3 regions of the Dickeya parazeae Ech586 genome follow, and region 1 is predicted to be linked to each of the others. Evidence: riboswitches for the same ligand, from Rfam matches in the RefSeq annotation. Region 1 holds a riboswitch; each other region holds the start of a gene.
The links. A riboswitch is a leader RNA that binds a small molecule or an ion and turns the genes downstream of it on or off. The one in region 1 is predicted to bind thiamine pyrophosphate.
Positions count from the first base shown of each region.

Region 2: it holds a riboswitch for thiamine pyrophosphate, as region 1 does, so the genes downstream of both, thiC (phosphomethylpyrimidine synthase ThiC) here and thiB (thiamine ABC transporter substrate binding subunit) in region 1, are expected to answer to the same signal.
Region 3: it holds a riboswitch for thiamine pyrophosphate, as region 1 does, so the genes downstream of both, thiM (hydroxyethylthiazole kinase) here and thiB (thiamine ABC transporter substrate binding subunit) in region 1, are expected to answer to the same signal.

Region 1 covers NC_013592.1:4,059,839-4,067,453, forward strand. Annotated here, with positions in the region: gene tnaC (tryptophanase leader peptide) at 38-148, shown strand; gene tnaA (tryptophanase) at 248-1,648, shown strand; gene sgrT (glucose uptake inhibitor SgrT) at 1,779-1,937, opposite strand; gene sgrR (HTH-type transcriptional regulator SgrR) at 2,049-3,716, shown strand; TPP riboswitch at 3,773-3,927, shown strand; gene thiB (thiamine ABC transporter substrate binding subunit) at 3,971-4,954, shown strand; gene thiP (thiamine/thiamine pyrophosphate ABC transporter permease ThiP) at 4,930-6,540, shown strand; gene thiQ (thiamine ABC transporter ATP-binding protein ThiQ) at 6,524-7,216, shown strand; gene DD586_RS22060 (ilvB operon leader peptide IvbL) at 7,347-7,448, shown strand; gene ilvB (acetolactate synthase large subunit) at 7,563-7,615, shown strand, end outside.
Region 2 covers NC_013592.1:262,166-269,780, forward strand. Annotated here, with positions in the region: gene DD586_RS01160 (heavy metal sensor histidine kinase) at 1-282, shown strand, start outside; gene thiH (2-iminoacetate synthase ThiH) at 329-1,474, opposite strand; gene thiG (thiazole synthase) at 1,474-2,253, opposite strand; gene thiS (sulfur carrier protein ThiS) at 2,255-2,455, opposite strand; gene DD586_RS01180 (HesA/MoeB/ThiF family protein) at 2,452-3,201, opposite strand; gene thiE (thiamine phosphate synthase) at 3,203-3,838, opposite strand; gene thiC (phosphomethylpyrimidine synthase ThiC) at 3,838-5,799, opposite strand; TPP riboswitch at 5,936-6,051, opposite strand; gene nudC (NAD(+) diphosphatase) at 6,314-7,087, shown strand; gene hemE (uroporphyrinogen decarboxylase) at 7,143-7,615, shown strand, end outside.
Region 3 covers NC_013592.1:3,398,312-3,405,926, reverse strand. Annotated here, with positions in the region: gene DD586_RS21105 (multidrug effflux MFS transporter) at 1-49, shown strand, start outside; gene DD586_RS14900 (MalY/PatB family protein) at 90-1,271, shown strand; gene DD586_RS14895 (alpha-keto acid decarboxylase family protein) at 1,859-3,511, opposite strand; gene DD586_RS14890 (LysR family transcriptional regulator) at 3,650-4,552, shown strand; TPP riboswitch at 4,728-4,828, shown strand; gene thiM (hydroxyethylthiazole kinase) at 4,863-5,657, shown strand; gene thiD (bifunctional hydroxymethylpyrimidine kinase/phosphomethylpyrimidine kinase) at 5,654-6,457, shown strand; gene psiE (phosphate-starvation-inducible protein PsiE) at 6,654-7,061, shown strand; gene trhP (prephenate-dependent tRNA uridine(34) hydroxylase TrhP) at 7,247-7,615, opposite strand, start outside.

The DNA of each region.
Region 1 (7,615 bases):
TTCTGATCGTTCGTTATTCACGAGATAAGGAGACCTCATGACACGCATCATCCGGTGTTATCGCCTGAGCCTCTCCGGCGACTGTCGCCCCTGGTTCAACATCGACCACCGCCTCACCGACGATTTCCCACGCTCGCTTCATGCCTGATTCAGCTTTGCTCTGATTTTTTCCTGTTATTTCAATTTATTGTTTTTTGACGTCATACAGCGGCAAATCGGCCTGCTGACGGCGTTATGGAGAAAGTGCATGAAACGCATCCCTGAGCCTTTTCGTATCAAAATGGTAGAAAACATCCGTATGACCACCCGCGACGAACGGGAACGCGCCTTGCAGGAAGCAGGCTACAACCCGTTTTTGTTACGCAGTGAGGATGTCTACATCGACCTGCTGACCGACTCCGGTACCGGCGCCATGAGCGACCGCCAGTGGGCCGGGCTGATGATGGGCGACGAAGCCTATGCCGGGTCGCGCAACTACTACCATCTGTGCGATCAGGTGAAAGCGCTACTGGGTTATCCGTTCACGATTCCGACCCATCAGGGCCGTGGCGCGGAACAGATTCTGTTCCCGTGTCTGATTGCCAAAAAGCAACGCGCTGGCGGCGGCAAAAAGCCGGTGTTCATTTCCAACTTCCATTTTGACACCACCGCGGCCCATGTAGAGCTAAACGGTGCACGCGCCATCAATGTGGTGACTCCCAAAGCCTTCGACACCACCACCTATTACGACTGGAAAGGCGACTTCGACCTTGACCTGTTACAGACCACCATCGAGCAACACGGTGCGGATAACGTGGTGGCCATCATCACCACCGTCACCTGCAACAGCTCCGGCGGCCAGCCGATTTCAATGGGCAATATGCGCGAGGTGTATCGCATCGCGCAGCAACACGGGATCCCGGTCGTGATCGACTCCGCCCGGTTTTGCGAAAACGCCTGGTTTATCAAGCAACGTGAAGCCGGTTATGAGAACCGCTCGATCAAAGCGATCGTCCATGAGATGTACCAGTACGGCGATATGCTCACCATGTCGGCGAAGAAGGATCCGATGGTGAACATCGGCGGACTGTGCTGTTTTCGCAGCGACGAAGATCTGTTCAACGAGGTACGCATCCGCTGTGTACCGATGGAAGGCTTCGTGACCTACGGCGGGCTGGCCGGGCGCGACATGGAAGCGTTGGCTATCGGTCTGGAAGAAGGTATGAACGAAGACTACCTGACCTATCGTATCGGCCAGGTGACCTATCTCGGCGAGCGCCTGCGTGCCGGTGGGATTCCGATTCAATACCCGGTGGGCGGACATGCGGTATTTGTCGATGCGAAAAAACTGCTGCCGCATATCCCGGCGGAACAGTTCCCGGCACAGGCGCTGAATAACGAGCTGTATCTGGAAGCGGGCATCCGCAGTGTGGAAATCGGTTCATTGCTGCTGGGGCGTGACCCGGACACCGGCGAACAGAAACCATCGCCGCTGGAACTGCTGCGTCTGACCATTCCGCGCCGGGTGTATACCAACGATCACATGGACTATATCGCCGACTCGCTGATTGCACTGAAAGAAAGGGCCAGCAGCATCAAAGGTCTGACATTCACCTATGAGCCGCCGGTATTGCGCCACTTTGTCGCCCGGCTGAAACCGGTGGAATAACGCGCCACCATAAAACCTGCCATAAAAAAAGCCAGCGGAGCACTCCGCTGGCTGGTGAACAGCACCATTACTCAGAACACTGTGGCAGTTTCCCGCCACCGTTCTCACTCTCATTCGATAGCCACCGGCATTACAGCCAGCGGCGATACTCTTCCTCGTCCATATCCTGGATCTGCCACTGCGTAACCTGTAACAGCAATGCCATTCGCTGTGGAGCGGTGAGTACACCCCATCCCCGCCGACAGCCTCGGCAAAGCCAGCGACGATAAAAGCGGAATAACCGGTACATATAGCCTCCCCTTCACGACGGTTCGCGTACAGAACCATTCACTGATACTCAGTATCCGCGTAATATAGGGAAAAATATATTGATGACCTTGAGTCGTGGAGTTCCCCTTTTATGTCCTCCCCACGCCTGCAACAACAGTTCATTCGGTTATGGCAATGCCTGCAAGGTCAGGATACTGACACTACGCTGCAGGAACTGGCCGTGTTGCTCAGTTGTTCCCGTCGCCATGTCCGCTCGCTACTCAACGCCATGCAACAGCAAGGCTGGCTCACCTGGCAGGCAGAAGCCGGGCGTGGTAAACGCTCGCGTCTCAGTTTTCTCTACACCGGGTTAACCCTGCAACAGCAGCGGGCCGAAGACTTGCTGGAGCAGGACCGCATCGACCAGTTGGTACAACTGGTGGGTGACAAGGAAACCGTACGCCAGATGCTGATGTCACACCTTGGTCGCAGCGTACGACAAGGGCGCCACCTGCTGCGCATCCTCTATTACCGCCCAATGCATAACCTGTTGCCCGGCAGTGCGTTACGGCGCTCGGAAACCCATATCGCCCGCCAGATTTTCAACGGGCTGACCAGCCTAAATGAGGAAAATGGGGAACTGTTACCGGATATCGCGCACCACTGGCAGGCGTTGTCACCCTTGCACTGGCGTTTCTACTTGCGCCCGGCTATTCGTTTCCACCACGGTCGGGAACTGACGATGGAAGACGTGATCGCCTCGTTATCCCGGTTAACGTCGCTGCCGCTGTTTTCCCATTTAGCCGACATCTCGTCACCGACGCCGTTCGTGCTGGATATCCGGCTCAGCATGCCGGACGACTGGCTACCGTGGTTGCTCGGCAGCGTACCGGCGATGATCCTGCCGCAAGAATGGCCAACGCTGCCGGATTTTATGCGTCAACCGGTGGGCACCGGGCCCTATAAGGTGGTGCGCAATTCCCCCAATCAGCTAAAAATCGCCGCGTTTGACGATTACTTCGGCTACCGGGCGCTGATTGATGAGGTCAGTATCTGGGTGCTGCCTGACGCCCCGACTATCCCCGCCTGTACCGTCACGCTGCAAGGTGATGACACCACCGACAATGAACTGGAGAATCGGCTCGAAGAAGGCTGTTATTTCCTGCTGTTTGACCGCCGTTCTGCGCCAATGACAGACCCGGAGGTCCGCCACTGGCTGTGTCAGGTATTAAGCCCGGTAGCGATGCTTGCCCTGGCCGACAGCCCATACCAGAGTGACTGGTCCCCTGCCTATGGCTTGCTACCGCGCTGGCATCACAGCCCGCCGCGTGCGGTCCGGGAAAAACCGGCCGGTCTGACCCACCTCACGCTCACTTACTACCGTGACCACCCTGAGTACGCGGTGATAAGCGACATCATGAGCCGCCTGCTGGCATCACACGGCGTCACACTGACGCTACGCAGCCTGGAATTCGACGCCTGGTGCCAGGGCACCGATGTCGGCGATATCTGGCTCGGTAGCGCCAACGTCTATCTGCCGCTAGAGTTTTCGCTGTTCGCGATGCTGTATGAACTGCCGTTGCTACGACACTGTTTGGGGGAAGACGAGTTGGATAGCACCGCGCGCCAGTGGCGTCAGGGTTCCCTGTCGCTGGCAGAGTGGAGCCAGTCGCTGGTCAGTAACCAGCAACTTCACCCACTATTCCATCACTGGTTGCGGTTGCAGGGGCAGGCCAACATGCGAGGGCTGCACATGAACACACTGGGTTGGTTCGATTTCAAGTCGGCCTGGTTCGCACCGCCCGCCCCCACCACCTGACCCTCCGCTCCCCGTCATGGCGCTTTTCCTGATGTGACAAACACTTTACAATGGTGTCGTTCTCAACGGGGTGCGGCCCCAACATTCATGTACCAGTCGTCATGTACGAAGGGTCATGCACGAACAACCATGTACGTTTGCGCCGCTGAGAAAATACCCGTCGAACCTGATCCGGTTAATACCGGCGAAGGGATTTGAGACTGCATTCTGCTTGCTCAAAGACCTTTGCCGCCTTCAACAATTTGGAGCGCAAAGTGTTAAAGAAATTATTGTCCTGCCTGTTATTGCTGTCCGCCCCTGTGTTTGCCAAACCCATCCTGACGGTCTACACCTACGACTCGTTCGCCTCGGAGTGGGGCCCCGGCCCGGCGGTCAAAACCGCGTTTGAAAAAGAGTGCGACTGTGAGCTGAAATTCGTGGCGCTGGAAGATGGCGTCGCCCTGCTCAACCGCCTGCGAATGGAAGGTAACAATACATCGGCGGATGTGGTACTGGGGTTGGATAACAATCTGGTACAAGCCGCAGCACAGACCGGCCTGTTCGCCCCGCATGGCGTGAACACCAGCACGCTGACAGTGCCCGGTGGCTGGCACAACGCGACCTTCCTGCCGTTCGACTACGGTTATTTCGCCTTCGTCTATAACAAAGACAAACTGAAAAACCCGCCCAAAAGCCTGCATGAACTGGTGGAAAGCGACCAGCCGTGGAAAGTGATCTACGAAGATCCGCGGACCAGCACTCCGGGGCTGGGATTACTGTTGTGGATGCAAAAAGTGTATGGCGACAAAGCACCACAAGCCTGGCAGAAACTGGCGGCGAAAACCGTTACCGTGACCAAAGGCTGGAGTGAAGCCTACGGCCTGTTCCTGAAAGGTGAAGCCGATTTGGTACTGAGCTACACCACCTCACCGGCCTACCATCTCATCGCTGAGAAAAAAGACAGCTATGCCGCCGCCAATTTCAGCGAAGGCCACTATATGCAGGTCGAAGTCGCCGCCTCACTGGCTGGCAGTAAAAACCCGCAACTGGCGGCACGCTTCCTGCAATTTATGATAAGCCCCACCGTGCAACAGCTCATTCCGACCACCAACTGGATGTACCCGGTGATCAAAACCGAGCTGCCTGAGGGCTACAACACCCTGACGCTGCCAGCCAGTGCGCTGGAGTTTACCCCGCAGCAGGTCGTGGAACAGCGCGCGAATTGGGTTCAGGCATGGCAGCGCGCCGTCAGCCGCTGATCGCAGACTGGCTGTGGCCAGGGCTGCTGGCCACGGTTCTGTTGATCGCTACCGCGGCACTGGCGTTCGGCGCACTGTGGCTGGACGCCCCCCCGGCCCCCTGGCTGTCGCTGTGGAATGACAGCTACCTGTGGCATGTCATTCGCTTCAGCTTTTGGCAAGCGTCATTGTCCGCACTGCTTTCCACCTTGCCCGCGCTATTTCTGGCGCGGGCGTTGTATCGCCGCCGTTTTCCCGGTCGCCGTTTGCTGCTGCGGTTGTGCGCGATGACGCTAGTACTGCCGGTGCTGGTGGCGGTATTCGGTATACTCAGCGTCTATGGCCGGGAAGGCTGGCTGGCACGTTTGCTGATGCAGGTGGGCATCGAGTACCGGTTTTCGCCTTACGGCTTGCAGGGCATCCTGCTGGCTCATGTCTTTTTTAATCTGCCGCTGGCAACCCGGCTGTTCTTGCAGGCGCTGGAAGGCATTGCGACCGAACAACGCCAGTTGGCAGCCCAACTGGGCCTGCGCGGCTGGTACTTCTTCCGATTGGTGGAGTGGCCGTGGCTACGCCGCCAGCTCTTACCCGCCGGGGCACTGATTTTCATGCTGTGCTTTGCCAGCTTTGCTACCGTGCTGGCGCTGGGCGGTGGTCCGCAGGCGACGACTATCGAACTGGCTATTTATCAGGCGTTAAACTTTGACTATGACCCTGCCAGAGCCGCGCTGCTGGCGCTGTTGCAGATGGTCTGTTGTCTGGGGCTGGTGTTACTCAGCCAACGGCTAAGCCGGTTATTGGCAGTAGGCGTCAGCAACCGCCAGCGCTGGCGAGACCCACAGGACAGCCTGTTTAGCCGGGTCACCGATACACTACTGATTACAGCGGCGCTGTTATTGTTGTTGCCACCGCTACTGGCCGTCTTCGCTGATGGGCTAAATCGCTCGCTGCCGGACGTATTGCGCCAGCCTGCACTATGGCAAACGCTCTGGACTTCACTGCGTGTCGCGCTGGCGGCAGGTGCGCTCAGCGTAGCGTTAACCCTGATGTTATTGTGGAGCAGCCGTGAACTGAAACTGCGTCAGCAACGGTTAGCCGCCCAGTGGCTCGACCTGAGCGGTATGCTGATTCTAGCGATGCCGGGCATTGTGCTGGCGTCGGGGTTTTTCCTGCTATTCAATCGAACTATCGGGCTACCGTCCTCCCCTTACGGGCTGGTGGTGCTAACCAATGCGCTGCTGGCCATTCCTTATGCGATGAAAGTGCTGGAAAACCCGATGACGGACGCCGCCGCACGTTACAGCTTGTTGTGTCAGTCACTGGATATTCGTGGCTGGAATCGACTCAGGGTGGTGGAACTGAAGGCGCTACGCGCGCCTATTGCACAGGCGCTGGCCTTTGCTTGTGTATTATCGGTGGGTGATTTCGGCATCATCGCGCTATTTGGCAACGAGCAGTTTCGCACCCTGCCGTTTTACCTTTATCAACAGATTGGCGCTTATCGCAGCGCTGATGGTGCGGTAACGGCGCTGCTACTGTTAGTACTGTGCTTTACGCTGTTTACCCTGATTGAGAAACTGGCAGGCTTACATGATAGCGCTTCATAAGTTGACCTACCTCTACCAACACTTGCCGATGCGCTTCGATTTACAGGTGCAACCCGGCGAGCGCCTTGCCATTCTGGGCCCGAGTGGCGCGGGGAAAAGTACCCTGCTGAGCCTGATAGCGGGCTTTCTGTCAGCCGATAGCGGCCAGTTACAGCTTAACGGGCAGGATCATGCTGCCACGCCCCCGGCGAAACGCCCGGTGTCGATCCTGTTTCAGGAAAACAACCTGTTCCCCCATCTGACGCTGGCGCAGAATATCGCCCTTGGCCTGCATCCCGGCCTGAAATTAAGTACGGATCAGCAGCAAACACTACGTGATATCGCGGGCCGCATGGGGCTTTCGCCACTGCTGGAACGCCTGCCGTCGCAGGTGTCTGGCGGGCAACGCCAGCGGGCGGCACTGGCGCGTTGCCTGATTCGCCAGCAACCAATCCTGCTGCTGGATGAACCGTTTTCCGCACTCGACCCGGCGCTGCGTCAGGAAATGCTGTCACTGGTGGATGAAATTTGCCGCGAACGGCACCTGACGCTATTAATGGTGTCACACCAGTTGGAAGACGCCATACGCATTGCGCCACGCAGCATACTGGTGGTAGACGGCCGAATCTATCACGATGGCCCGACCAGCGAACTGGCGCAGCATGCACAGGCCGCGAAAATACTGGGGCTGGGATGACAAACACCCCATTTAAAATGTGACATTAAGCACATTTCTGTGGTTTTGCTGTGTTGAAGCCTTGTCTATTTTTCCGCGCTCATGGTTATATGGGAGCGCAAATTAACCAAAACGAACATTAAGGTTACCCGTGAAACACACCACCTCTACTTTCGCACTACTAAACAACGCCGCGCTGCTTGACGCGGTCGTCGTCGTGCGCGTGGTGGTCGTGGTCGGCAGCGCGCCGTAACGGGTTCCGAATCAAACCTAGATTCCCAAACCCCGCCGGCGCAAGCCGAGCGGGGTTTCTTTATGTCCACCCTCCCCGCTCCTCCTGACACCGGCTCTGATAAAGGATATGACTATGCGTTATACAGGAGCTGAGCTGATTATCCGTCTGCTGGAGCAGCAAGGCAT
Region 2 (7,615 bases), 1.0 Mb from region 1:
ACGTTGAGTGCGAGCACATCGCCTGAAGGGATTGTGATAGCGGTGACCAACCTCGGCCCTTTATTGCCGCCGGAGCAGTTGGAGCGGCTGTTTGACCGATTTTACCGCGTGGATGCGACCCGCAGCGCGAGTAGTGACTCCAGTGGTTTGGGGCTGTCTATCGTTCGGGCCATCATGACCTTGCATGGCGGCGAGGTGATCGCCCGATGCGATCCTGTTAATCCAACCACCGGGCGGATCTGTTTTAGCCTGATCTTCCCGGCGGTTGATCGCATCGCCTAGATCGCCTGGAAAGGATCGCCGATGTCGCGGCGATCCTGGTGCTACGTCAGTCCATCACCGCTCTTCCCAGATAACCATCCCAGTCTTTCCATACCGGCTGCAACCCAGCCTGCGCCAGCGCATCCGCCACGTCTTGCGGGCGGCGATTGTCGTGCGGGGTGAATTGCTCCAGCTCCGGGTGATCGTCGGCGTAGCCGCCCGGTTGGGTTTTGGAAAACGCGCTGACGTTGTTGATGGCAATCGGGATCATATGGTCGCGGAAGAACGGTGACTCGCGGGTAGAGAGCGACAGTTCCACATCGGGTGCCAGCAGTCGGAAGGCACAGATAACCTGCATCAGTTGCGCCTCATCCATCAACGAGGCGGGTTCAATGCCGCCCGCGCAAGGGCGCAGGCGTGGGAATGACACCGAGTAACGGCTTTGCCAGTAAGTTTGCTGTAAATACAGCAGGTGCTCGGCCACCATATAGCAGTCGGTGCGCCAGCTGTCCGATAACCCAATGAGCGCCCCCAGCCCGATCTTGTCGATACCGGCGCGCCCCAGCCTGTCTGGCGTTGCCAGCCGCCAGGCGAAGTCTTGTTTGTGGCCGCGCAGGTGGTGGTGGGCATAGGTTCTGGCGTGATAGGTTTCCTGATACACCATCACCCCATCCAACCCGAGGGTTTTCAGCTCGGCGTAATCTTCCTGCGATAGCGGCTGTACTTCCATCATCAGTGAACTGAATTGCGGGCGAATTAACGGCAACATCTGGCGAAAATAATCCATCCCCACTTTGCGCTGGTGTTCACCGGTCACCAGCAGCAGGTGGTCGAACCCCAGCGCCTTGATGGCCTCGCACTCACGCTGGATTTCCTGCTCATTGAGTGTCTTGCGTTTGAGGTGGTTACTCATGGAGAAACCACAATAGGTGCAGTCGTTGGCGCACAGGTTGGAAAGGTACAGCGGCACATAGAAACCGACGGTGTTGCCAAAACGCTGGCGCGTCAGTTGTTGCGCCCGCTGGGCCAGCGGTTCCAGCCAGCGACTGGCAGCAGGCGACAGCAACGCCATCATATCGTCGCGCGTGAGCCGATCAGCACACAGCGCCCGCTCTACGTCAGCGTCGGTTTTGCTGTTGATGCGCAGGGTCAGGTCATGCCATTCCAGCTGTTGCCAGCGGTGTTCAAACGACGGTTGAGCGTGAGTGTCCATTACTCGGTGGCCTCCGTCTGGCGCAGAAAACCGGTCAGCGGGCTGGTGGCGCTGGCGAGGTGCTGACGGCTGCCCAGACCGGCCTGACGGGCGAGCGCCCCGGCGTCCACCGCCAGTCGGAAAGCGTGCGCCATCTGCACCGGGTCACGTGCCACGGCGATAGCGGTATTAACCAGTACCGCATCGGCACCGAGTTCGATGGCTTCTGCCGCATGGCTGGGCGCGCCAATGCCAGCATCCACAACCACCGGTACCCGCGCCTGTTCGATGATAATGCGCAGAAAGTCGCGTGTTTGCAGCCCTTGATTGGAGCCGATGGGGGCGCCGAGCGGCATCACCGCGGCACAACCAATGTCTTCCAGACGCTTGCACAGTACCGGGTCGGCACCGCAGTAGGGCAGTACCACAAAGCCGTCTTTCACCAGTTGTTCCGCGGCCTTCAGCGTTTCCACCGGGTCCGGCAGCAGGTATTTCATGTCCGGGTGGATTTCCAGCTTCACCCAGTGCGTTCCCAGCGCTTCACGCGCCAGTCGGGCGGCGAATACCGCTTCTTCAGCGGTTTTGGCTCCTGAGGTATTGGGCAGCAGGTGCACGCCCAGTTCACGTAGCGGGGCCAGAATGGCATCGCTGCCGCCTCTTAAATCCACCCGTTTCATTGCCAGAGTAACCAGCTGTGAGCCGCTGGCGCGCAGCGCATCCTGCATCAGTTGTGCACCGGCAAACTTTCCGGTGCCGGTTAATAACCGGGAAGTAAACGTTGTATCTGCAATCTTCAGCATCTCAACCTCCTGCGATTGCCTGAAACAATAAAATGTCATCACCATCCCGTACGGCAGAATGTGCCCAGGCATCACGCGGGATGATGGTGTGATTGATGGCCAGCGCCGTACCGGGTTGTAGCCGGTTCAACTGCTCAAGCAGTTGCGCGACGGTCAACTCGCTGTGCAGTTCGATAACCTCATCGTTGAGCCGGATCTTCATGCCCGCTCTCCACATACCCGACAGGTCGCTGATCGCGCCAGTTGCAGCGTGGTCCATTGCTGCTGGCGCGCATCGAACAGCCGTAACTTGCCGTCCAGTGGTGAGGGTAATCCGCATAGCAGTTTGAGCGCTTCCAGTGCCTGCAAGGTGCCCATTACGCCGACCACCGGGCCAAGGACACCGGCGGTGCGGCAGTTGCGTTGGGGTTCCGTCGCATCCGGGTAGAGACAGGCGTAGCAGCCGTGTGGGTAAGGGGGTGTCAGTACCAGCAACTGGCCGCTGAACCCTACCGCACTGGCGCTAATCAGCGGTTTTTGCGCCGCGACGCAGGCCGCGTTGACCGCGTGACGGGTGGTCATGTTGTCGCAGCAGTCGAGTACCAGATCGGCTTGCGCCACTGCGGTTGCCAGCGACTCTCCTTCAAGCCGGGTGGTCAGCGCGACGGTTTTCACCAGTGGATTAATCGCTTCCAGCGCGTGGCGGGCCAGCACGGCTTTGGGATGTGACAGGTCTGCATGGCGGTAAAGAATCTGCCGTTGCAGATTAGAGATGTGCAGGGTGTCGTGGTCTGCCAGCAGCAGAGTGCCAACCCCCGCTGCTGCCAGATAGAGTGCTGCCGGTGAGCCCAGCCCACCCAGCCCGACCAGCAACACGCGGGAGGCCGCCAGTTTCTGTTGCCCTTCCTGGCCGATATCCTCCAGCAACAGCTGGCGGCTGTAGCGCATAAATGCCTGATCATCGAGCATGTTATGCCTCCCGTCTTTCTATCAGTCGCAGCAACGTCGCGGTCGCGGCGCGCCAGTCAGCGGCCTGAGTGATGGCGCTGACCACGGCGATGCTGCCGACCCCGGTTTCCAGCACGGCGGGTACCCGGTCAATGCTGATACCGCCGATAGCCACGGTGGGAAAGCGCCCGTTCAACGCGCGAATATGACGGGCCAACTCCACCAGACCTTGCGGTGCGGATGGCATGGCTTTGGTCTGGGTCGGGAAAATATGGCCCAGCGCGATGTAAGACGGCGACAGGGCGATGGCGCGTGCCAGCTCAGCATCGTCATGGGTAGAGACACCCAAACGTAACCCGGCGGCGTGGATTGCCGCCAGATCGGCCGTATCAAGATCCTCCTGACCCAGGTGTACGCCGTATGCCTGATGCCTGACGGCCAGTTGCCAGTAGTCGTTGATAAACAGCCGGGCCTGATATTGACGGCCAAGGGCAATCGCCCGGATGATATCCGGCTCGGCCTGCTCCGCTGGCTGGTCTTTGATGCGTAGCTGGAGAGTGCGAACCCCCGCATCCAGCAGGCGCTCAATCCACGCTACGCTATCGACCACCGGGTAAAGCCCCAGCCGGGCGTCGGTGGCGGGAAACGCGCGGGTCATCAGCGTTCCTCCTGTGGCAGGCTGGTGGCGGTGTGGTACAGCTCGCTACCACGGGCGCGGAATTCGGCGGACATGTTTGCCATGCCGACGTCGATCGGTTGCGCTTCCTGACGGGCGGCGTAATCGCGTACTTCTTGTGTGATCTTCATCGAACAGAATTTCGGCCCGCACATCGAGCAGAAATGCGCGACTTTGCCAGATTCCTGCGGCAGGGTTTCATCGTGGTAGGCGCGAGCGGTTTCCGGGTCCAGCGCCAGATTGAACTGGTCTTCCCAGCGGAATTCAAAGCGAGCCTTGGACATGGCGTTATCGCGGATCTGCGCGCCGGGGTGCCCCTTCGCCAGATCGGCGGCGTGAGCGGCGATCTTGTAGGCGATCAGCCCTTGTTTGACGTCGTTTTTGTTCGGTAGGCCTAAATGCTCTTTCGGGGTGACGTAGCACAGCATAGCGCAGCCGAACCAGCCGATCATCGCCGCACCGATACCCGACGTGAAATGGTCATAGCCCGGCGCGATATCCGTGGTGAGCGGGCCCAGCGTGTAGAACGGCGCTTCATGGCAGTGTTCCAGCTCTTCGGTCATGTTACGGCGGATCATCTGCATCGGGACATGACCGGGGCCTTCGATCATTACCTGCACGTCGTATTCCCAGGCGATTTTAGTCAGCTCGCCCAGCGTGTGCAGTTCGGCGAACTGCGCTTCGTCATTGGCGTCCTGAATCGAGCCAGGGCGCAGTCCATCACCCAGTGACAGGGCGACGTCATAGGCACTACAGATTTCGCAAATTTCGCGGAAATGCTGGTAGAGGAAATTTTCCTGATGGTGCGACAGGCACCATTTCGCCATGATGGAGCCGCCGCGCGACACAATGCCCGTCAGGCGTTTGGCGGTCATCGGTACATAGCGCAACAACACTCCGGCATGAATGGTGAAATAATCTACCCCTTGTTCGGCCTGTTCCAGCAAGGTGTCGCGGAACAGTTCCCAGGTGAGGTTTTCCGCAATACCGTTGACCTTTTCCAGCGCCTGATAGATAGGCACTGTGCCGATCGGCACCGGGCTGTTGCGCAGGATCCACTCGCGGGTTTCATGAATATAGCGCCCGGTGGATAAGTCCATCACGGTGTCCGCACCCCAGCGGGTGGCCCACACCAGTTTCTCGACTTCTTCCTCAATCGAAGAGGTCACCGCAGAGTTGCCGATATTGGCGTTCACCTTCACCAGAAAATTACGGCCGATGATCATCGGCTCCGATTCCGGGTGATTAATGTTGGCGGGGATAATCGCGCGCCCGGCCGCGACTTCCTGACGCACGAATTCCGGTGTGATGTCGTCCGGCAGCAACGCACCGAAACTGTGTCCCGGATGCTGCTGGCGCAGCACTTCGCCGCGAATACGCTCACGTCCCATATTTTCGCGGATGGCGATGAATTCCATCTCCGGCGTGATGACTCCCTGACGGGCGTAATGCAACTGGGTGACACGGCGTCCCGCTTTGGCGCGTCTGGGGTGTGGCAGGTGTTCAAAACGCAGATGGTCGAGACCACTATCTGCCAGCCGTTGTTGGGTAAAACCGGAACTGACGTGCGATAAGGTTTCCGTGTCGTCGCGTTCGGCAATCCAGTCGGCCCGCAGTCTGCCAAGCCCACGGTGTACATCTGGCGTGACGGCCGGGTCGCCGTAGGGACCGGCGGTATCATAAACCGGCACCGCTTCGTTAGGTTCATAGCGCGGGTTGTCGCGGCTACCGCCCAGCAGTGTCGGGCTTAGCTGAATTTCCCGCATGGGTACGCGAATATCTGGGCGTGAACCGGTCAAATAAATCCGCTGTGAGTTTGGGAAGGTTGAGCCGCGCAGCGTATCGATAAACTGTTGAGCGGCAGCACGTTGTTCACGACGACTGGACGGTGTTTTTTCTTCGGAAGCCATCAGCTCCGTGGGAAGTTTGGATTCGGTAGACATAGCAAGTTCCTGTTCATTAATGGGAAAATTGCTTGTCTGGAGTTCGGAGGGAGTAATCGCCGGATGCTGGCTGGCAACGGCAGAAGGCATGTTGCCCTGACTGTTGCGCCACTCCCCTGAATGGATGTTGGGGGGCGATATCATTACTCTTGTTCCCTTCGCAGGTATTAGCCTGATCAGGTTCCGCGGATCCCGAATTAACGGTCTCAGCCCACGCGCCATCAGGCGTGTTGGGCACTCCGACAAGATAGGGCCCCTTGCGGGGCATAAAACTCGTGGTCAATTAAAACGATTAGCCACGACAATACTACAGCCACTTTATGCGCTGTGGTGCGGCGGCGTCAATGATCGAATATCAGCCAAGTCTGGTGATCCGCTGGGGGGATGTGCATTGCCAAGGCTTCACCCGCGCCGGATAATGCCTGACGGAATGTCGTCATGTTGACAAGGTCGATGAAAACACCAATGGGCTGCCTGACAGACCAGCCTGATAATAAGCGGGGCGATAAAAAAGATGGAAGTGACGCTGAAAGGTGAAGAAAGCGGGTGGTGGGTGGTATATCACCGCCACCAGATCTGGCTGCCTCAGGGTGAGTTACCGAAAGGAACAGCAGCGCAGTGGCAATTGCAACAGCGTTCTGCCCGTCAGGTGGGCGAATGGCTGGGGGAGCCGGTATGGCTGGTGCTACAGGAGAAGGCGAGCGACATGGGGTCGGTACGCGAACTGCTGAGTCAGGATGCCGGGTTGTTCCAGTTGGCGGGCCGTGCGGTGCAACTGGCGGAATTCTACCGTTCGCACCGATTTTGCGGTTACTGCGGCCATGAAATGTCAGCCAGTACCACTGAGCTGGCCTGCCTGTGTCACCATTGTAAAGAGCGTTACTATCCGCAAATCGCCCCTTGTGTGATTGTGGCTATCCGCCATCACGACAACATTCTGCTGGCGCAGCATTTACGCCACAAAGGCAATATGTACACCACACTGGCCGGTTTCGTTGAAGTGGGGGAAACGCTGGAACAGGCGGTGGCGCGGGAAGTGATGGAAGAGAGCAATGTCCGCGTCAAAAACCTGCGTTATGTCAGTTCACAACCGTGGCCGTTCCCGCATTCGTTGATGATGGCGTTCATGGCCGATTATGACGGGGGAGAACTGAAGCATGACCCGTCTGAACTGCGGGATGCTAACTGGTTTCGTTATGACCGCTTGCCGGAATTGCCGCCACCGGGTACGGTAGCCCGGCGTTTGATTGAAGACACGGTCGTACTGTGCCGCGAAGCTGATCAGTGATCGGCCATCGCCAGCGACAATCATGCCTGCACGCAGGCGTTACAAGGAAAAGACCATGACTGATCTGAAAAATGATCGCTATTTGCGTGCGCTGTTGCGCCAGCCTGTGGATGTGACTCCGGTATGGATGATGCGTCAGGCAGGGCGTTACCTGCCTGAGTACCGTGCGACTCGCTCGCAAGCCGGTGATTTTATGTCGCTGTGCAAAAATGCCGAACTGGCCTGTGAAGTGACGTTACAGCCGCTGCGACGTTACAACCTTGATGCCGCTATCCTGTTTTCCGATATTCTCACCGTGCCGGATGCGATGGGATTGGGGCTCTATTTTGAAGCAGGGGAAGGGCCGCGCTTTACCTCACCGGTGACCTGCCATGCCGATGTGGAAAAATTGCCGATACCGGACCCGGAACTTGAACTGGGTTACGTGATGAACGCGGTACGGACTATTCGCCGCAATCTGGCTGGCGCGGTACCGCTAATCGGTTTTTCCGGCAGCCCATGGACGCTGGCGACGTATATGGTTGAAGG
Region 3 (7,615 bases), 660 kb from region 1:
CCAACCCGAGCCTGCGGTGTTTGAAAAGTCTTCACCGAATTCTGACTGACGGCGACGGATATTATAGACGTGGCATAGGGGCGTACTACATGGCTTGCCGTTTTGATGAGGTTATCGATTTTTCGCATTCCCATTTATTGAAGTGGGAATACCCGTCTCCCTATTTACCGCATTCCACCGCACAGGCACCGTTGCCTTTGTGGATTGCAGACATGGACTTTACGTGCCCGGATGAAGTGCAGCAGGCATTGCATGATGCCGTCAATCAAGGGGTTTTTGGCTACACACGCGCCAGTGACACGCTATTTGATGCGATTATCCAATGGCAGTCAGATCATCATGGCTGGAAAATCCATGAAGACTGGATTATGCAAAGTCCTGGTGTAGTGAATAGCCTGAGCATGATTGTGCAGACATTTACCCAGCCGGGGGAGGCGGTATTAATTCAACCGCCGGTTTATGGGCCGTTTTATCATAGTGTGACGATGAATGGGCGCCAGGTGGTGACGGCACCGCTTATTGAAATCGCCTCAGGATATACGTTCGATCCTGAGGCGTTTGAACGGGCGATTACACCGACGACACGGTTATTTTTTCTCTGTAATCCGCATAACCCGACTGGGCATGTGTGGCGTCGGGATGAATTACTGGCAATCGGGGAGATTTGCCAACGTCATGGCGTCATAGTGGTTGCCGATGAAATTCACCAGGATTTGATTATTAATCCAACGGCACGACATCAGCCATTTGCCAGCATTAACGATGAGTTTGCCGACAATAGCATTACCTGTACCTCGCCGAGTAAAACCTTTAATCTGGCGGGATTACAGACGTCAAATCTGTTTATTCCTAATAAGTCACTACGTGACAGGCTTAAACGCACTTATGCATGTTGCTCATTGCATATCCCAAATATGTTAGGGCTGGTGGCCTGTGAGGCAGCTTACCGTCATGGCGGTCCGTGGTTATCAGTGTTACTGGATTACTTACGCGGTAATCGGGCGTTGTTGCAGGCGAGTCTTGCTACCGGTGTCAGTGTTCGACTGTTCGATGCTGATGCGCTCTATCTTGGCTGGCTGGATTTTCGGGCCAGTGGTATTGCGCCGGTGGACTTACAGCCAACATTGCTCAAACAGGCTGGGGTGTGGCTGGATGATGGTGCGAAATTTGGCCCTGAGTACGCCGGGTTTGCCCGGATTAATTTCGCCTGTCGGCGTGAATTGTTGCGTTCTGCGCTGGCAAGAATAACTGATACATTTAAGATGCAGTAAAGGCAGGCGCGTTTATCTGTGTGGTTGATGATGAGAGAAGGTTATTCCACCATGATTAGTGACAGAATGCTTTCTTTAGTCAGCACGCCTAAGTTTTCGATATTTTTTAATTAAGGGAGCGAAAAATACCCTCCCCCTTAATTATGTGTGACTCATGTAATTTTTTAAAAAATTACAATTTCAGGTAAGCAGTGCTTGTGAACCATTACTTCATAAAATAGTTTGATTGATCTATATATACCCTTCATACTTCAAGTTGCAGGTGCGTTGGCTGCGTTACTTGGCCCACTTCATGGGCCTCGCCCCTTCGGGGCCGCTGCTAGCAGCGTTCAAATCGGCTTACGCCAATTTGTCACTCACCCCAGTCATTTACTTGTGTAAGCTCCTGGGGATTCGCTCGATTGCCGCGTTACAAGGCTCTAACGAGCCTTGCCCTAAAGGGCCAACGCATGGCGTTGTTCAACACGCGAGCGTGTTGTCCTGAAACTTGAATTATTTTGGGTATAGAGTGATGTTATTTACTCTTAACTAACTGTCGTTTAATTATTGATGTAATGCCATGATATTGGGTGTTAATTAATTGCTGCTTAAGAGTAAAGCGTAGCAACAGATGCACCTAATTTCTCTGCTAATTCTGATGCAGCATATCTTTCCATGACAATCTCAATATATGAGGCTTGATTACAAGATTCTGCTTCCCTCATCGCCTCATCTAACTCGTCACATGTACTGACTTTGCGGCAAAACCAGTCATTACACCCCAGTACTTTGGGGAGTTGTGCATAGCTCCACTGAGGTAAATCATTATAAATGGCTTCTGGGTCTTTACACAAAAGACGCTCAATAAGATAACCCTCGTTGTTAATTACAAATATAATGGGTTTTAAACCAAAGCGACCAAACTGACTAATTTCTTGTGCCGTCAATTGGTGAGCCCCTTCACCGGTAATTAATAGGGTACGGCGGTCAGGTAACGCCATCCCAGCGCCAAAGGCGGCTGGTGTGGCCCAACCTATTGATCCCCATAGGGTCTGGTTATGGAGTTGTGCTCCCTCAGGGAGTAGCGCAAAACCCAGCCCCATAGAAACTGTACCCGTTTCGGCGAAAATGATGTCATTTTTTCTGAAAAAACGCTCAAACCGTGGGTAAAGATATTGTGGGGTTATCTTCCCTTCAGCATTGGATACCGGCTTGCCAAGGCTGCCTGGTTTTGGAGTGGCAATTTCAGCATGAGGGAGTATTGATATCAGGGCCTGTAGTACATCTTTCATAGCGATGTTGTGAAATGTTTTATCGTCTACTGTTACCTGATGAGAGTCGATAGAGATAATTTTTTTTCTTTCGAGGGCGGAGGTAAAACATCCGGTATTAAAATCTGTTAGGGTCGCGCCGATCATTAATACGCAGTCACAGTTTTCGACAAACTGCTTCACGTCTGTGTTCATGAGATTGCCATTATACATACCGATATAATGTGGATCTGACTCTTCAATTACTGACTTGTCCATAAACATGGTGGCGAATGGAAAACCTGTGGTGCTGATTAACGTTTTGACATCACGGGTTAACCCTAATCTTGACGTTATAATCCCCGGTAATACACAGACCGATTTACTTTCAGTTAATTTTCCAACAATTGCTGCTATGGCTTCATCATGTGAAGCCGGGTCACTGATATCAGGCGTGATGACTCTCTCTTCATCAGGAAAAATAAGGGCTGACTCAGCATAATCAGAAGGCAAACCGATGTATACCGGGCGATGTTCTTTCATTGCAACATGAATTAACCGCTCCATTTCGTCTACACAATTCTCAGGCGTCAAAATGGCATGCGCGCATGCCAGACGCTGGCCCAGCTCATAAAAAAGCAGGAAATTTCCATCACCTAAAGTATGGTGTACCAGCCTGGATGATTGTTGAACATGACTGGCAGGCATTCCCACTAAATGGAACACCGTTAAGTTTTCAGCATAAGCACCTGCGACGCCATTGATAGCACTCAGCTCCCCAACACCGAATGTGGTGGATAGGGCTGCCATTCCTTTTATGCGAGCATAGCCGTCAGCAGCATACGAAGCGTTTAATTCATTACAGTTCCCAATCCACTGCAGGTTGTCACTTTTACAAGCGGCGTCTTCGATGGGGAATGCGTAGTCACCGGCTACCCCAAAGATGTGTTCTATCCCAAGCGCGGCCAGACGTTCAATCACATATTCCACTACGGTTAGTTGTTCTTTCATGATATTCATCTCCACTTTTGCTCTTAATCAAGTTTTTAAATTCAGCATTAAGCCTTTTTACTAATACGCTTGATTACCTTGCGTGGAAAATGGTTTATTATCATAGGGGGTATTCAATAATGTAATAGGGGCGTCTTCGTGGATATACGTGCCTTACGCTATTTTGTAAAAGTGGTACAAAGTAATGGCTTTAACAGAGCATCAAAGTCATTGTTTGTTACACAATCCGCCATTAGTCGCAGCATCCTCAGGCTGGAAGATGAACTCGGTTGTACCTTAATAAAACGTGAGCAAAGTGGGTTAACACTGACTGATGACGGTATGATTATTTTTGATCACGCAAAAATAATTTTGTCTCAGTTTGAATCTATGCATAACGCTCTACGTGAGAAATCTGGTCCCTTATCGGGGAATTTGAATATTGGATTGCCGCCAGTCATCGCTTCAACATTTTTTTCAGCCATCATTAAAGAATTCAGCTCATGCCATCCTCTGGTCGAGCTTAAGATATTCGAATTAAGCACAACGAATATTTACGATGCAATGCAGTCTGGTAAAATTGAGACGGCTGCTGTTCTGCTACCTTTTGATGATAATAACTTTGAACTGCAAAAGTTTGGCTCAGATCGGTTGGTGTTACTCGTTAATGAAAATCATCCCCTTGTAGATAAAGAAGAGGTTGATTTTATTGAGCTGATTGAACATAAGTTCGTTTTTTTCTCAGAAAATCTTAGGGTTAATGAGCTTATTCATAGCGCTTTTGGTGTTTATAATAAAAAGCCAGAGGTGGCTGGTAGTAGTAACCATCTTGATTTAATCATTGCTATGGTTGTTGCCGGGGTCGGAATAACGTTATTGCCTGAAAGTATGTGCCGTGCAAGGAAAATTGATGGGGTAGTGACGCTTCCCGTGTCTAATCCCATATTATCTTATGAATTAGCTCTCGTGAATTTCAAAGGCTACAAGAGCCGAAATGTTTTAGCCTGGAATGTGTTAGCCAGAAAAATGTTAGGTATCTCTTTGCCGACGGAAACAGAATAGATTATTAATTCCTTAAATAACACCTCGGCGCTTTTTTTGGGGCGTATCGCGCTACGGTGAGTCCAGGTGGGGCTGGTGCGAAGGGGGCCACATCGGTCATCGAGGGAATACGGATTATCCATGACGGCAGGCATCCTGCCATTGACCTTTTTACTCAATACTCCCAATAATAGCGTTCGTTGACTCGGGGTGCCCCTTTATGAAAAGCGGGGCTGAGAAATACCCGTATTACCTGAACTGGATAATGCCAGCGTAGGGAAGTCACGGTATCCCACCGGTACCGCCTTCTTCCACGCCGGTTGGGAGGTTTATGAACGCTCGACCTGTACTTTTCCCTGCCGCGTCTGTCGCGGACTCTCTCGATGCTTTCCGTTTGCGCGCACCGTTGGTGCATTGCCTCACCAATGAGGTGGTGCAAGGGTTTACCGCCAATGTGTTGCTGGCGTTAGGGGCTTCGCCCGCGATGGTGGTCGATGCCGGTGAAGCGGCACAGTTTAGTGCGTTGGCCGATGGGGTACTGATTAATCTGGGGACGCTTGAGGCTGACCGCGCGCAGGCGATGCGCGCCGCGGTAACCAGCGCCGTCAACGCCGGTACACCGTGGGTGCTGGACCCGGTCGCGGTCGGTGGCCTGCGTTTTCGCACTGAATTTGCCGTTGAATTACTGGCGATGAAGCCAACGGCTATCCGTGGTAACGCCTCCGAAGTGATGGCGCTGGCAGGCGAGCAGTCTGCCGGACGTGGCGTGGACAGCGGCAACGATGTGCTGGCTGCCTTGCCTTGCGCCATAGCACTGGCACAACGCTGGGCTACCTGTGTGGTGGTCACCGGCGAGGTGGATTATGTGACCGACGGCGATCGGGTGCTGGCGATACCCGGCGGCGATCCGCTGATGACCCGGGTGGTTGGCACCGGGTGCGCGCTGTCGGCAGTGGTCGCAGGCTTCTGTGCGCTGGAAGGTGACCGCCTCGGTCATGTGGCCGCCGCCTGTGCGGTGATGTCTCATTGCGGGCAACGGGCGGCGGCGCAGGCACGGGGGCCAGGGAGTTTTATTCCTGCGTTTCTGGATGCGCTCTATACCCTGACGCGGGAGGCGCTGGTATGAAACGTATCAACGCGCTGACGATCGCCGGTACTGACCCGAGCGGTGGTGCCGGTATTCAGGCTGACCTGAAAACCTTCTCGGCACTGGGAGCATACGGCACCAGTGTGATTACCGCGCTGGTGGCACAAAATACCCGCGGCGTGCAGTCGGTTTACCGCATTGAACCGACGTTTGTCGGTGCCCAACTGGATTCGGTACTGAGCGACGTTCGCATTGACAGCGCGAAAATCGGCATGCTGGCACAGACGGATATTGTGGAAACGGTGGCAGACCGGCTGTTGCGTTACCCGGTGCCCTATGTGGTGCTGGATACGGTGATGCTGGCCAAAAGCGGTGATCCGCTACTGGCGGCGGAGGCAGTGGAGGCGGTGCGTCAGTTGCTGTTGCCGCGGGTATCGTTGATCACGCCTAACCTGCCTGAAGCGGCGGCGCTGTTACAGTGCGCGCCTGCCGACGATGAATACGGGATGCGTCAGCAAGGCGAAGCGCTATTGGCGATGGGGTGTCAGGCGGTGCTGATGAAAGGCGGGCACCTGAGCGACCGGGAAAGTCCTGACTGGTTGTTCATGCCGCATGCTGAGCCCGTTCGGTCAAGCACGCCGCGTGTGAACACCCGACATACACACGGCACCGGTTGCACGCTGTCGGCGGCGCTGGCGGCGTTGCGACCGCGTTATGATAACTGGCTCGATACCCTCTCTGCCGCACGGGCCTATCTGCAAGGCGCGCTGGAACAGGCTGATTCGCTGGAGGTCGGTCACGGCATCGGTCCGGTGCATCATTTTCACCGCTGGTGGTAATGATGGCAGTCTGATCAAAGCGATAAGAAAATCAGATAAGTAGTAAAAAATATTGCATAGACAGCTCGCTGATGACCCGGTAGTTTTGTGATCTCCGTCAGGTTATTGCCAGATGGCGACACTGACGTCCCCCAGGTCTTCAGGGGCTGTTTTTTTGGGGCGTATTTTCTCTGAATCTAGCGTTGAGGAGAGGCTTATGGCGGGGTCTGCGCGTGCGATCATGATCGCCAGAGGATTACAGACGATACTCAATTTCGGCCTGCTGGTGCTGGCGGTGATTCTGGTGGTTTTTCTGGCGAAGGAAACCTGGCATTTGGCGACGGTACTGCTGGTCAGCAATGAAAAAGAGTCGTCGTATATGCTGATCGAAAGCTTGGTGATTTATTTCCTCTATTTTGAGTTTTTGGCGCTGATCGTGAAGTATTTTCTCTCCGGCTATCACTTCCCGCTGCGCTATTTCATCTACATCGGTATCACCGCGATTGTACGGCTGATTATCGTCGACCATAAAAATCCGGCGGATACCTTCACCTATGCCGGGGCGATCCTGATTTTGGTGATCACGCTCTATCTGGTGAACAGCCCACGTCTCAAGCGTGAATAGCGCGCAAAGAAAAAGCCAGCTCAAGGGAGATTGAGCTGGCCAAGGAGGTGGTTCCTAGTAGCATTACTACGCTTATTTTTCGTTTTGTATTTTCTCAGCGCTGCAATAATAACCAGTCACCTGGGCCATTGATGTGATCTGATTCTAAAAAATGTCACAATTGGCACGATAGTGTCACTTTTTTGCTATTTTGCATGCGGGTTACGGGTGGTTGTCCCCGACAGGTTGCGTAGCAGTAACGCGTATTCCAGGTCGATATCGTCCGGCACGGGCAGATACACGGTGTGGCCGTCACCCGGTGCCACCTCGATCGTCTGGCCTTTTTTATTGAGCAGGGTATCGATAGTGAACTGGACATTGCCGCCCGGCGTCATCATTTCCACGCTATCGCCGCGAGAGAATTTGTTCTTGACCGCCACTTCCGCCAGACCGTCTCGCCGCTCGCCGGTGAACTCCCCGACAAACTGCTGCTGGTCAGACACCGAGTAACCGTAGTCGTAATTCTGGTAATCCTCATGAACGTGGCGGCGCAGGAAGCCTTCGGTGTAACCACG